3 regions of the Xanthomonas sp. CFBP 8443 genome follow, and region 3 is predicted to be linked to each of the others. Evidence: predicted binding sites of a transcription regulator. Region 3 holds the regulator's gene; each other region holds the start of a gene.
What was found. The regulator FliA, encoded in region 3, starts transcription of late flagellar genes. The targets are predictions, from matches to a motif close to TAAAGTTTNNCNNNCNNNGGCCGATAA.
Positions count from the first base shown of each region.

Region 1: NUG20_RS16570 (methyl-accepting chemotaxis protein) is a predicted target of FliA. The motif match lies at 2,017-2,043, and genes of this name have one in related genera.
Region 2: NUG20_RS18470 (methyl-accepting chemotaxis protein) is a predicted target of FliA. The motif match lies at 959-985, and genes of this name have one in related genera.

Region 1 covers NZ_CP102592.1:3,966,111-3,969,382, reverse strand. The annotation lists gene NUG20_RS16575 (NADP-dependent oxidoreductase) at 1-855, shown strand, start outside; gene NUG20_RS16570 (methyl-accepting chemotaxis protein) at 884-1,960, opposite strand; gene NUG20_RS16565 (DUF2339 domain-containing protein) at 2,213-3,272, shown strand, end outside.
Region 2 covers NZ_CP102592.1:4,432,206-4,435,477, reverse strand. The annotation lists gene NUG20_RS18475 (FAD-dependent oxidoreductase) at 1-828, opposite strand, end outside; gene NUG20_RS18470 (methyl-accepting chemotaxis protein) at 1,085-3,272, shown strand, end outside.
Region 3 covers NZ_CP102592.1:2,446,989-2,450,260, forward strand. The annotation lists gene NUG20_RS10400 (chemotaxis protein CheA) at 1-434, opposite strand, end outside; gene NUG20_RS10405 (protein phosphatase CheZ) at 439-1,047, opposite strand; gene cheY (chemotaxis response regulator CheY) at 1,047-1,439, opposite strand; gene NUG20_RS10415 (RNA polymerase sigma factor FliA) at 1,457-2,206, opposite strand; gene NUG20_RS10420 (MinD/ParA family ATP-binding protein) at 2,203-3,087, opposite strand; gene flhF (flagellar biosynthesis GTPase FlhF) at 3,074-3,272, opposite strand, start outside.

The DNA.
Region 1 (3,272 bases), 1.5 Mb from region 3:
GAGTTCAAGCTGATCCTGCCGCACCGGTTTCCGCTGGTGCTGGGTCACGACGTGGCCGGCGTGGTGCTGCGGGTCGGGGCCGGCGTGCGCCGCTTCAAGCCCGGCGACGCGGTGTACGCGCGTGCCGACCGCATCGGCAGCTTCGCCGAACGTATCGTGGTCAAGGAAAGCGCGCTGGCGTTGAAGCCCGCCAACCTCGGCATGGAGGAAGCCGCCTCGATTCCGCTGGTCGCGCTGACCGCGTGGCAGGCCCTGGTCGAGACGGCGGGCCTGCAGAAGGGGCAGAAGGTGCTGATCCATGCCGGCTCCGGCGGCGTCGGCAGCATCGCCATCCAGCTCGCCAAGCACCTTGGTGCCTTCGTCGCGACCACCACCGGCACCGGCAACGTCGGCTGGGTGAAGGCGCTGGGCGCCGACCTGGTCATCGACTACCGGACGCAGGACTTCGAGACCCTCGTGCGCGACTACGACGTCGTCCTCAACAGCCTGGGCAGCGACGTGCTGGAGAAATCCCTGCGCGTGCTCAAGCCCGGCGGCAAGCTCATTTCCATCTCCGGCCCGCCGGACCCAGACTTCGCCGCGCAACAGGGACTGGCGTGGCCGCTGCGGCAGGTGATCCGCCTGCTCAGCGGCGGCATCCGCAGGAAGGCCAGGCGGCGCGGCGTCAGCTATGCCTTCCTGTTCATGACCGCCAACGGCGACCAGTTGCGCGAGATCGGCGCGCTGCTCGAGGCCGGGATCCTCACCCCGGTGCTGGACCGGGTGTTCCCGTTCGAAGCAACGGCGCAGGCATTGGCCTACGTCGAGAGCGGGCGCGCCAAGGGCAAGGTGGTGATCAGGGTCGGCCAGCACTGAGCGTGCGCGCCGCCCCGAGCGCAGCGCGCTACAGCGCCTGCAGGATCAGCGAGTGCCAGCCGGTGCGGTAGGTTTCGTAGCCGGGCGAAGCGGCATGCGCGATGCAGTGCGGACGCCCGTCGAGGTCGCTCAGCACCGCGCCACGCGGTTGCTTGAACAGCGCTTCGCGGCCGGGGAAGTCGATCCGTTCCTGCAGCATGCGGCCGGCCGAATCGGCCAGGACCTGGCCGCGCTGGTCGACGATGCACACCCGGCTGCGGCCCCATTCCTGCTCCGACAGCGGGGTGCGCTGCACCACCGTCTGCGCCAGCGCGTCCCAGCGGAACACGATGCCGAGCACGCCCAGCACGCGCCCGTCGACACGGCCGCCGTCGCGCACCGTGCACGCATACACCAGCACGCGTTCGCCGTCGGCCAGGGTGCTGGCATGCACGTCCTGGAAGCCGAATTCCTCGCCGCTGCGGGTGCGCGCGGCGGTTTCGAACCAGGCCTGCGCGGACACGTCGCTGCCGACCGAGGCGTACTGCTGCGGGCGGCCGTTGGCCAGGACGCGGCCGTCGGTGCCGGCCAGCACCAGGTCGAAGTACACCGTGTACGAGTCCAGGATCTGGCCCATGCGGCGCGACGCGTAGGCGAGTTCCTCGTCGCCGCGGCCGTGGCGCGCGGCGGCGACGATGGCCGCATCGGTCGCCCACCAGCGCACGTCGCAGCTGCGTTCGTAGAGGTTACGGTCGATCAGGTCGATGTTGCTCAGCGCCAGTTCGCTCAGGCGCGTGCGGCGCACGTCGTCCTGCAGCCGCTGCAGGGTGTGGCCCATGTCGGCGCTGGTGCTGGCGGCGACCTTGTCCAGGTCCTGGGTGGCATCGGCGACGCGCCGCGACAGCACGTCCATTTCCTGCGCGATGACGCTGAAGCCGCGTCCGGCCTGGCCGATCCGCGCCGACTCGATGCGCGCGTTCATCGAGATCACATGGGTGGTGCGGTTGATCTCGTCGATGCGTTGCAGCGAACGCCGCAGCTGTCCGAGCAGTTGGTCGGACAGGCCGACCACCGAACGGATATGGTCGTCGATGCCCGCTTCGGTGGGTTGGGCTGGCAGGTTCATTGGCACACTGTCGGTGGGAGGGAGGGGAACAGCGGGCGCAACGTGGGATAAGGGAGTTAGCGGCCGCCGATGCACCGGCTTTAGCGGCGCGTGCGCACCGCTGCGCGGCGCGAACCCTTGCCATGCCTGGGCTGCGTGTCCGCGGCCCGGGCCGCGCCGAGGCCGAACTCGTCTACCATCTGCGCCAGGACCGGCGTCGCCGGACCATTGGCACGCCGCGCTGCGGTATGCCGCCTTGGGGATGGATGCCGGATGGAAGCGTTGATCGTGTTGGTGGTGGTGGCGGTATTGGCGGTGCCGGTGCTGCTGATCGTGTTGCTGGTGTCGTTGTCGGGTGTGCGCCGGCGCGTGGCGGTGCTGGAACTGCAGCTGGCGCACTTGCGCGGTGCGGCGCCGCGGGCGGCGCAGGCCGATAGCGAAGCCGAAGCCGAATTCGATGCCGGGTTCGAGCAACGCGATGCGGCGGAAGGTCCAGTCTTCGTCACTGCGCCTGTCGCCATCGCACCCGCAGCGCCCACGCCACCGCCGCTGCCGCCGCAGTTCGCGACCCGTGCATCCGCAGTGCGCGACGTTGCGGACACGGATGCCGACACGGCTGCTGCGCCAGCGCCGGAGACATATGTGCCGCAGGGCCCAGGCCCGCTCGAACGGCTGCTGGCCGGCGCCAAGCGCTGGTTCACCGAAGGCAACGTGCCGGTCAAGATCGGCATGCTGGTGTTGCTCGCCGGTGTCGCCGCGTTGCTCAAGTACGCCGGCGACCAGGGCTGGCTGCGGATGCCGATCGAGCTGCGCTACGCCGGCATCGCCGCCGCGGCGCTGGCCGGGCTGGGCTTCGGCTGGCGCCAGCGCGAACGCAAGCGCAGCTTCGCGCTGGCCCTGCAGGGTGGTGCGATCGGCGTGCTGCTGCTGACCGTGTTCGCCGCGTTCAAGCTGTCGGCGCTGATCCCCGCCGGCGCCGCATTCGCGCTGAGCATCGTGCTGGTGGCCAGCATGTGCGTGCTGGCGGTGGTGCAGGAATCGCGCACGCTGGCGGTGCTGGCCACGCTGGCCGGGTTCCTGGCGCCGATCTGGCTGTCCACCGGCAGCGGCAACCATGTCGGCCTGTTCTCCTACTACGCGGTGCTGAACGCGGCGGTGTTCGCGATCGCCTGGTACCGGCCGTGGCGGGTGCTCAACCTGCTCGGGTTCGGTTTCACCTTCGGCATCGGCACGCTGTGGGGCGTGCTGCAGTACCAGCCGGCGAAATTCGCCAGCACCGAGCCGTTCCTGCTGCTGTTCTTCGCCTTCTACCTGTTGATCCCGATCCTGTACG
Region 2 (3,272 bases), 2.0 Mb from region 3:
ATGGCGGAACGTCTCGGCGACGCGGTGGTGCACGCGGTAGGTGGAAAACCAGTTGACCCGGTCGATGCTGACGCCGAGGTTGCGGATGGCATCGTCGCTGACGTCGGCGAAGCTCAGCTGCTCGGCGCGATCGGCACGCGCGTCGCGCACGGTGCCGATGAGCCGGTAGTTCCCCGCCGCGCTGTAGGCCAGCACCAGGATGAAGTCGCCATCGCCCAGGGCGATGTGCGCCTCGTCGGTCGACTGCAGGCCGCTCAGTTCGACATCGGCGACGTAGAACACCTGCCGGTAGGTGCCGCCTTCGAAATCGACGCCGAGCCGGTGGCGCACCGTCGAGCGCGCGCCGTCGCAGGCCGCCAGATAGCGCACCTCGACGGCCTGCTCGCGGCCGTCGGGCAGGCGCAGGCGCGCGGCGACGCGATCGCCGTGGTCGTCGAAGGCGACGAGTTCGGTGTCGCGCTCGACCGCCACGCCCAGCGCCGCGAGCTGCGCGATCAACAGGCGCTCGTGCTGGTCCTGCGGGTACACCAGCACGAACGGGTAGGGCGACAGGCCCGTGGCCGAATCGCGCAGCGCGATCCGCGCGCGGCGCTTGCCGCGGGCCCAGATGTTCATGGCCGGGGTGCGATGGCCGGCGGCGACGACGGCCTCGGCGATCCCCACCTGCCGGTAGAGCTCCAGGGTGCGCGCCTGCACCGCCATGGCGCGCGAGGTCTCGCCCGGGCCGGCGCTCTTGTCGATGAGGCGTACCGCGACGCCTTGCCGGGTCAGCCATAACGCCAGCGTGAGCCCGGTGGGGCCCGCGCCCACGATCAGCACCTCGCTCATGCCGCACCTCGCTTATATGACCCGTGGGTCATTTAAATCAGCTCGCGGCTTTGCCGTCAAGCGGCGGGTGCACACGTTCCCGGTTTCGGCGGTTCCCTGAGTTGTTCAGCAAGAAATCGGGATGGCGCTCTCAGGTTTGCGCCGTGGGCGCCGTTACCTCTCCAGACAACGCCCCAATCCCTCGTGCATAGCGGAATTGGATGCCGCCGGCCGTCCACCAGCGACAGCCCGGACACTCTTGCCTGGAGTTGCACTCATGAAGTGGTTCCACGATCTGCCTATCGCCCGCAAGCTGGCGGTGGGGTTCACCCTGACGACGCTGATGACGATCATGCTCGGCACCTTCGCCCTGGTCCGCCTGGGCGGCGCGCATACCGAACTGGCGGCGATGGCCGGCAACGAGATTCCTTCGGTGCAGCACCTGGGCGAAGTGCGCGCGCAGCTCGGCGAGTTCCGCACCTTCGAGCTGTCGCAGCTGACCATGCTGGCCAAGCCCGACAAGGTCGCCGACTACAACAAGCGCATGGACGCGACCACCAAGCTGGTGCGCGAAGAGCTGACCGCCTATGCGGCGCTGCCCGCCGACGACAAGGAGCAGGGGCTGTACCGCAATGTCGAGGCCAACGTGAACGGGTACTTCGGCGCCAATGCCGAGATGCGCGCGGCCATCGCCGCCGGCGATGGCGTGCTGGCGCAGCAGATCTCCGACGACAAGTCGCGGCCGGCGCGGCGCAAGCTGTTCGAGTCGCTCAAGGAACTGGGCGCCTACAGCGCCGAGCAGATGCAGGCGAAGATCGTCAAGGCCGATGCCACGCATCGTGCTAGCGTGATCGCCATCGTCGCCTGCATGCTGCTGCTGTCGCTGATCGCCGCCGCGCTGGCGGTGGTGATCTCACGCGCGGTCACCGGCCCGTTGGGCAAGGCGGTGCATGCGATCCAGTCGGTGGCGCGCGGCGACCTGTCGGTGAACATCCAGGCCACCAGCGCCGACGAGGCCGGCAAGATGCTGGCCGCCACCCGCGACATGACGGTGATGCTGCGCCGGTTCTCCGGCGAGACCCAGCAGATGGTCGAGATGCACGCCGGCCCGGACATCGGCCACCGCATCCCGGAAGATTTCCCGGGCGTGTACGGCCAGCTCGCGGTCGGCATCAACACGGTGATCTTCGAGCATCTGGACTCGATCAAGGACGCCATCGCGGTGCTCAACCGGTACGCCGCCGGCGACCTGTCGCAGGACGCGCGGCGCCTGCCCGGCAGCCGCGCGATCCTGCACGAGTCGATGGATGCGGCCAAGGCCAGCCTGCTGGCGATCAACACCCAGATCCAGTCGCTGGCGCAGGCCGCGGCGGTCGGCGATTTCAGCCAGCGCGGCGACGCGCTGCGCTTCGATCACGATTTCCGGTCGATGATCGAACACCTCAACACCATGATGCAGGTCGCCGACGGCAACCTGGGCCAGGTCTCGCAGCTGCTGCGCGCGATCGCCAACGGCGACCTGACCGCGCGCATGCACGGCGACTTCCACGGCGTGTTCGCCGGCATGCGCGACGACGCCAACAGCACCGTCGCGCAGCTGACCCAGATCGTCGGCCGCATCCAGCAGGCCTCTTCCAGCATCAGCACCGCCGCCGGCGAGATCGCCTCGGGCAACGACGACCTGTCGCGGCGCACCGAGCAGCAGGCCGCCAACCTGGAAGAAACCGCCGCGTCGATGGAGGAGCTCACCTCCACCGTCAAGCAGAACGCCGAACACGCGCGCCAGGCCAACCAGCTGGCGATCGGCGCGGCCTCGGTCGCCTCGCAGGGCGGCGAGGTGGTCGGCCGCGTGGTCACCACCATGCACGAGATCGACGCCTCCTCGCGCCGCATCGCCGACATCATCACCGTGATCGACGGCATCGCCTTCCAGACCAACATCCTTGCGTTGAACGCGGCGGTGGAAGCGGCGCGTGCCGGCGAGCAGGGCCGCGGCTTCGCCGTGGTCGCCTCGGAAGTGCGCACCCTGGCGCAGCGCTCGGCCAGCGCCGCCAAGGAGATCAAAGGCCTGATCGACGAGTCGGTCGGCAAGGTCGCGGTGGGCTCGCAGCTGGTCAACCAGGCCGGCGACACCATGGGCGAGATCGTCGCCTCGGTGCAGCGCGTGACCGACATCATGGCCGAGATCGCCGCGGCCTCGCAGGAGCAGTCCGCCGGCATCGAACAGGTCAACCAGACCGTCACCCAGATGGACGAAGCCACCCAGCAGAACGCCGCGCTGGTGGAAGAAGCCACCGCGGCGGCGCGCTCGATGGAAGAGCAGACCGGCCACCTCAACGATGCGGTGGCGCTGTTCAAGCTGGACGCGCACGCCGCGGTGCTGGCGCCGGCGGTCGCGCCGCGCGTGGCCGCGGCGGCGGTTGCGGTGCGTGCACCGAGCAAGGCCAAGGCCGCCGCCCCGGCCC
Region 3 (3,272 bases):
GCCGCTGCCGGCGCGGCGACCGCAGCGGCCTTGGCGCTGGGTGCGGCGGTCTCTTCGCCGCTGGTCGCGAACTGCGCGATCAACTGCTGCGGCGCGCGCGGCGGCTCGTTGCCGCTGCCGAACGCGTCGAGCATCGATTGCAGGTAGTCCAGCGACTGCTGCGCGGCGTCGAAGTGCCGCGCCTGCAACGTGGCCTGGCCGGCGCGGGCCTGGCCCAGGGTGTCCTCGGCGGCGTGGCACAGCTCGACCATGGCGTTGATCGCCAGGAAGCCGGCGCCGCCCTTGAGCGTGTGGAAGCCGCGGAACACCGCGTTGAGCTGGTCGCTGTCCTCGGGCGCCTGCTCCAGCGACACCAGCTGCTCGCCGAGCCGGTCCAGGATTTCCTGGGCTTCGATGATGAAGTCGGCAGCGATGTCGTCGGGTACGGCGCTCATAAAATTACAATCCCAGTCCGGACAGCAGGTCGTCGGCGTCGTTCTGCGACACGCCGTGACGGTCCAGTCCGGCCAGTGCGGGGCCGGCCAGGCTGCCGTCGGGTTTCTTGTCTTCCTTCGGCGGCAGGCCGAGCGCGCCGAAGCCTTCGTGGACGCGGCGCACGATGGTCGCGACGCGGCGGATGATCTGCCCGGTCAGGTCCTGAAAGCTCTGCGCCAGGGCCATCTCGGTGAGGTTGTGGCGGATCTTGTCGAGGATCTCGCCCTGGTCGCCGGTCAGCCCGCCGGCGCGCAGCTGTTCGGCCAGCGCGCGGCATTCCTCGGCCAGGTCCAGGGTGCGGTGGCTGGCCTCTTCGGTCATCGCCACCACGTGGTCCAGGCGCGAGCAGGCATCGTCCAGCTCGCCGGCCTCGGTGGGCACGGTCGGCAGTTCGCCGAGCGCCTGGCCCAGGTCGCGCGCCAGCCGGCTCAGGCCCTGCATCATCGGCCGCGTGCGCCAGGCGGCGAGCGTGTCGATTTCCTTGCGCCAGCCGGCTTCGTCGCCTTTTTCCAGTGCGTCCAGCGCACCTTGCAGGCGTTCGATCAGGGCGCTGCGTTCGGCGGTGGCTTCCATCAGGCGGTCGCTCCCAGGCGCTCGAAGATCTTGCCCAGCTTTTCCTGCAGGGTCTGCGCGGTGAACGGCTTGATGATGTAGCCGTTCACGCCGCACTGCGCCGCCTCGATGATCTGCTCGCGCTTGGCCTCGGCGGTCACCATCAGCACCGGCAGGTGCTTGAGCTTGTCGTCGGCGCGGATGTTGCGCAGCAGGTCGATGCCGGTCATGCCGGGCATGTTCCAGTCGGTGACCACGAACTCGAACGGTGCCGAGCGCAGTGCAGCCAATGCACTGTTGCCGTCTTCGGCCTCTGCAGTGTTGGTGAAGCCGAGATCGCCGAGCAGGTTCTTGACGATGCGCCGCATCGTCGAGAAATCGTCCACGATCAAAATCCGCATGTTCTTGTTCACCGCTAACTCCTTGGGTCTTATTCTTCGTCTTCCAGGCCGGCGTCGGCCGCTTCGAACGCTTTCAAGCGCCCGCGCAACCGTACCGTGGCCTGGCCGTGGATCTGGCAGACGCGCGACTCGCTGACACCGAGCACCGCGCCGATTTCCTTCAGGTTCAATTCCTGTTCGTAGTACAGCGACAGCACCAGCTGCTCGCGTTCGGGCAACTGCGCGATCGCCTTGCCCAGCTCGCGGCCGAATTCGCTGCGTTCCAGCATCTGCTGCGGATTGGGCCCGCCCTTGGCGATGGTGTCCAGCTCGCCGTGGTCCTCGACCCGCGATTCCAGGCTCAGCACCTGGCCGCGCGCGGCATCTTCCATCAAGCGCAGGTATTCGGGAAGCGGCATGTCCATCGCCGCGGCCACTTCGTTGGCGGCGGCGGCGCGGCCGGTGCTCTGCTCGATCTTGCGGATCGCCGAGGCGGCGTCGCGGGCGCGGCGGTGCACCGAGCGCGGCACCCAGTCGCCGCGGCGGATCTCGTCGATCATCGAGCCGCGGATGCGGATCGAGGCGTAGGTCTCGAACGAGGCGCCCTGGTCGGCGTCGTAGCTGCGCGAGGCCTCGATCAGGCCGATCATGCCGGCCTGGATCAGGTCGTCGATCTCGACGCTGGCCGGCAGCCGCGCGGCCAGGTGGTGGGCGATGCGCCGCACCAGGTCCGAGTGCTGGGCGATGTAGTCGTTGGAGCTGTTGCGCTGCACGGCGCGGTATTGGGCGGCGACGTTCATGCGGCGACCCCCCGCTGGATGATCCGTTCGACGAAGAACTCGACGTTGCCGCGCGGTGCGGTCGGCGCCTGCCAGCGCGCGGTGCGCCGGGCGATCTCGGCGATCGCCTGCGCCGACGGGCTGGACGGGTAGGCCTTGACCACCGGCTGCTGGCGCTGCACCGCCAGGCGCAGCCAGTCGTCCTGCGGCACGCAGCCCAGGTAGTTCAGCGACACGTCGCCGAGGAACTTCTCGCAGACCCGGCTCAGCTTGTCGTACAGCAGGCGGCCTTCGTTGAGGTCGCGGACCATGTTGGCGACGATCTGCACCCGGTCCACGCCGCGTTCGCGCGACAGCACCTTGATCAGCGCGTAGGCGTCGGTGATCGAGGCCGGCTCGTCGCAGACCACCACCACCGCGTCCTGCGCGGCCTGGCAGAAGGTCAGCACGCTGTCGGTGATGCCGGCGGCGGTGTCGATGACCATCACGTCCAGCTCGCGCTGCAGCTCGGAGAACACGTTGACCAGGCCGACGTGCTGGGCCGGCGGCAGCTCGGCCATGTGCCGGCGGCCGGAGGCGGCGGGCACCACCATCAGGCCGTTGGGCATGTCGATGATCACCTCTTCCAGCGTGCAGCGGCCGGCTACCAGGTCGCCAAGGGTGAACTTGGGGGTCAGCCCGAGCACCACGTCGACGTTAGCCAGGCCCAGGTCGGCGTCCAGCAGCAGGGTGCGCTTGCCCATGTCGGCCAGCGCCATCGACAGGTTGACCGAGATGTTGGTCTTGCCGACGCCGCCCTTGCCGCCGGTCACGGCGATGGTACGCACCGGGCCGAGCGGTTCGCTGCGGGTGGCCGACAGGGGGAAGGCATTGGTCAGATTGGCGTAATCACGCGACGGCATGGTTCTGCTCCGGAGTACAGGGCTTATCGGCAGCGCGCCGCAAATCTTCAAGGCGCAATACCAGGCTGGCGGCGTTGGCGCGGTGCAGGTCGTCCGGCACGCGCTGACCATCGGTCACCCAGGTGATGGGAAGCCGGTGGTCTGCGACCACCGACAGAGCACTGCCAAAACGCCCGGTTTCATCC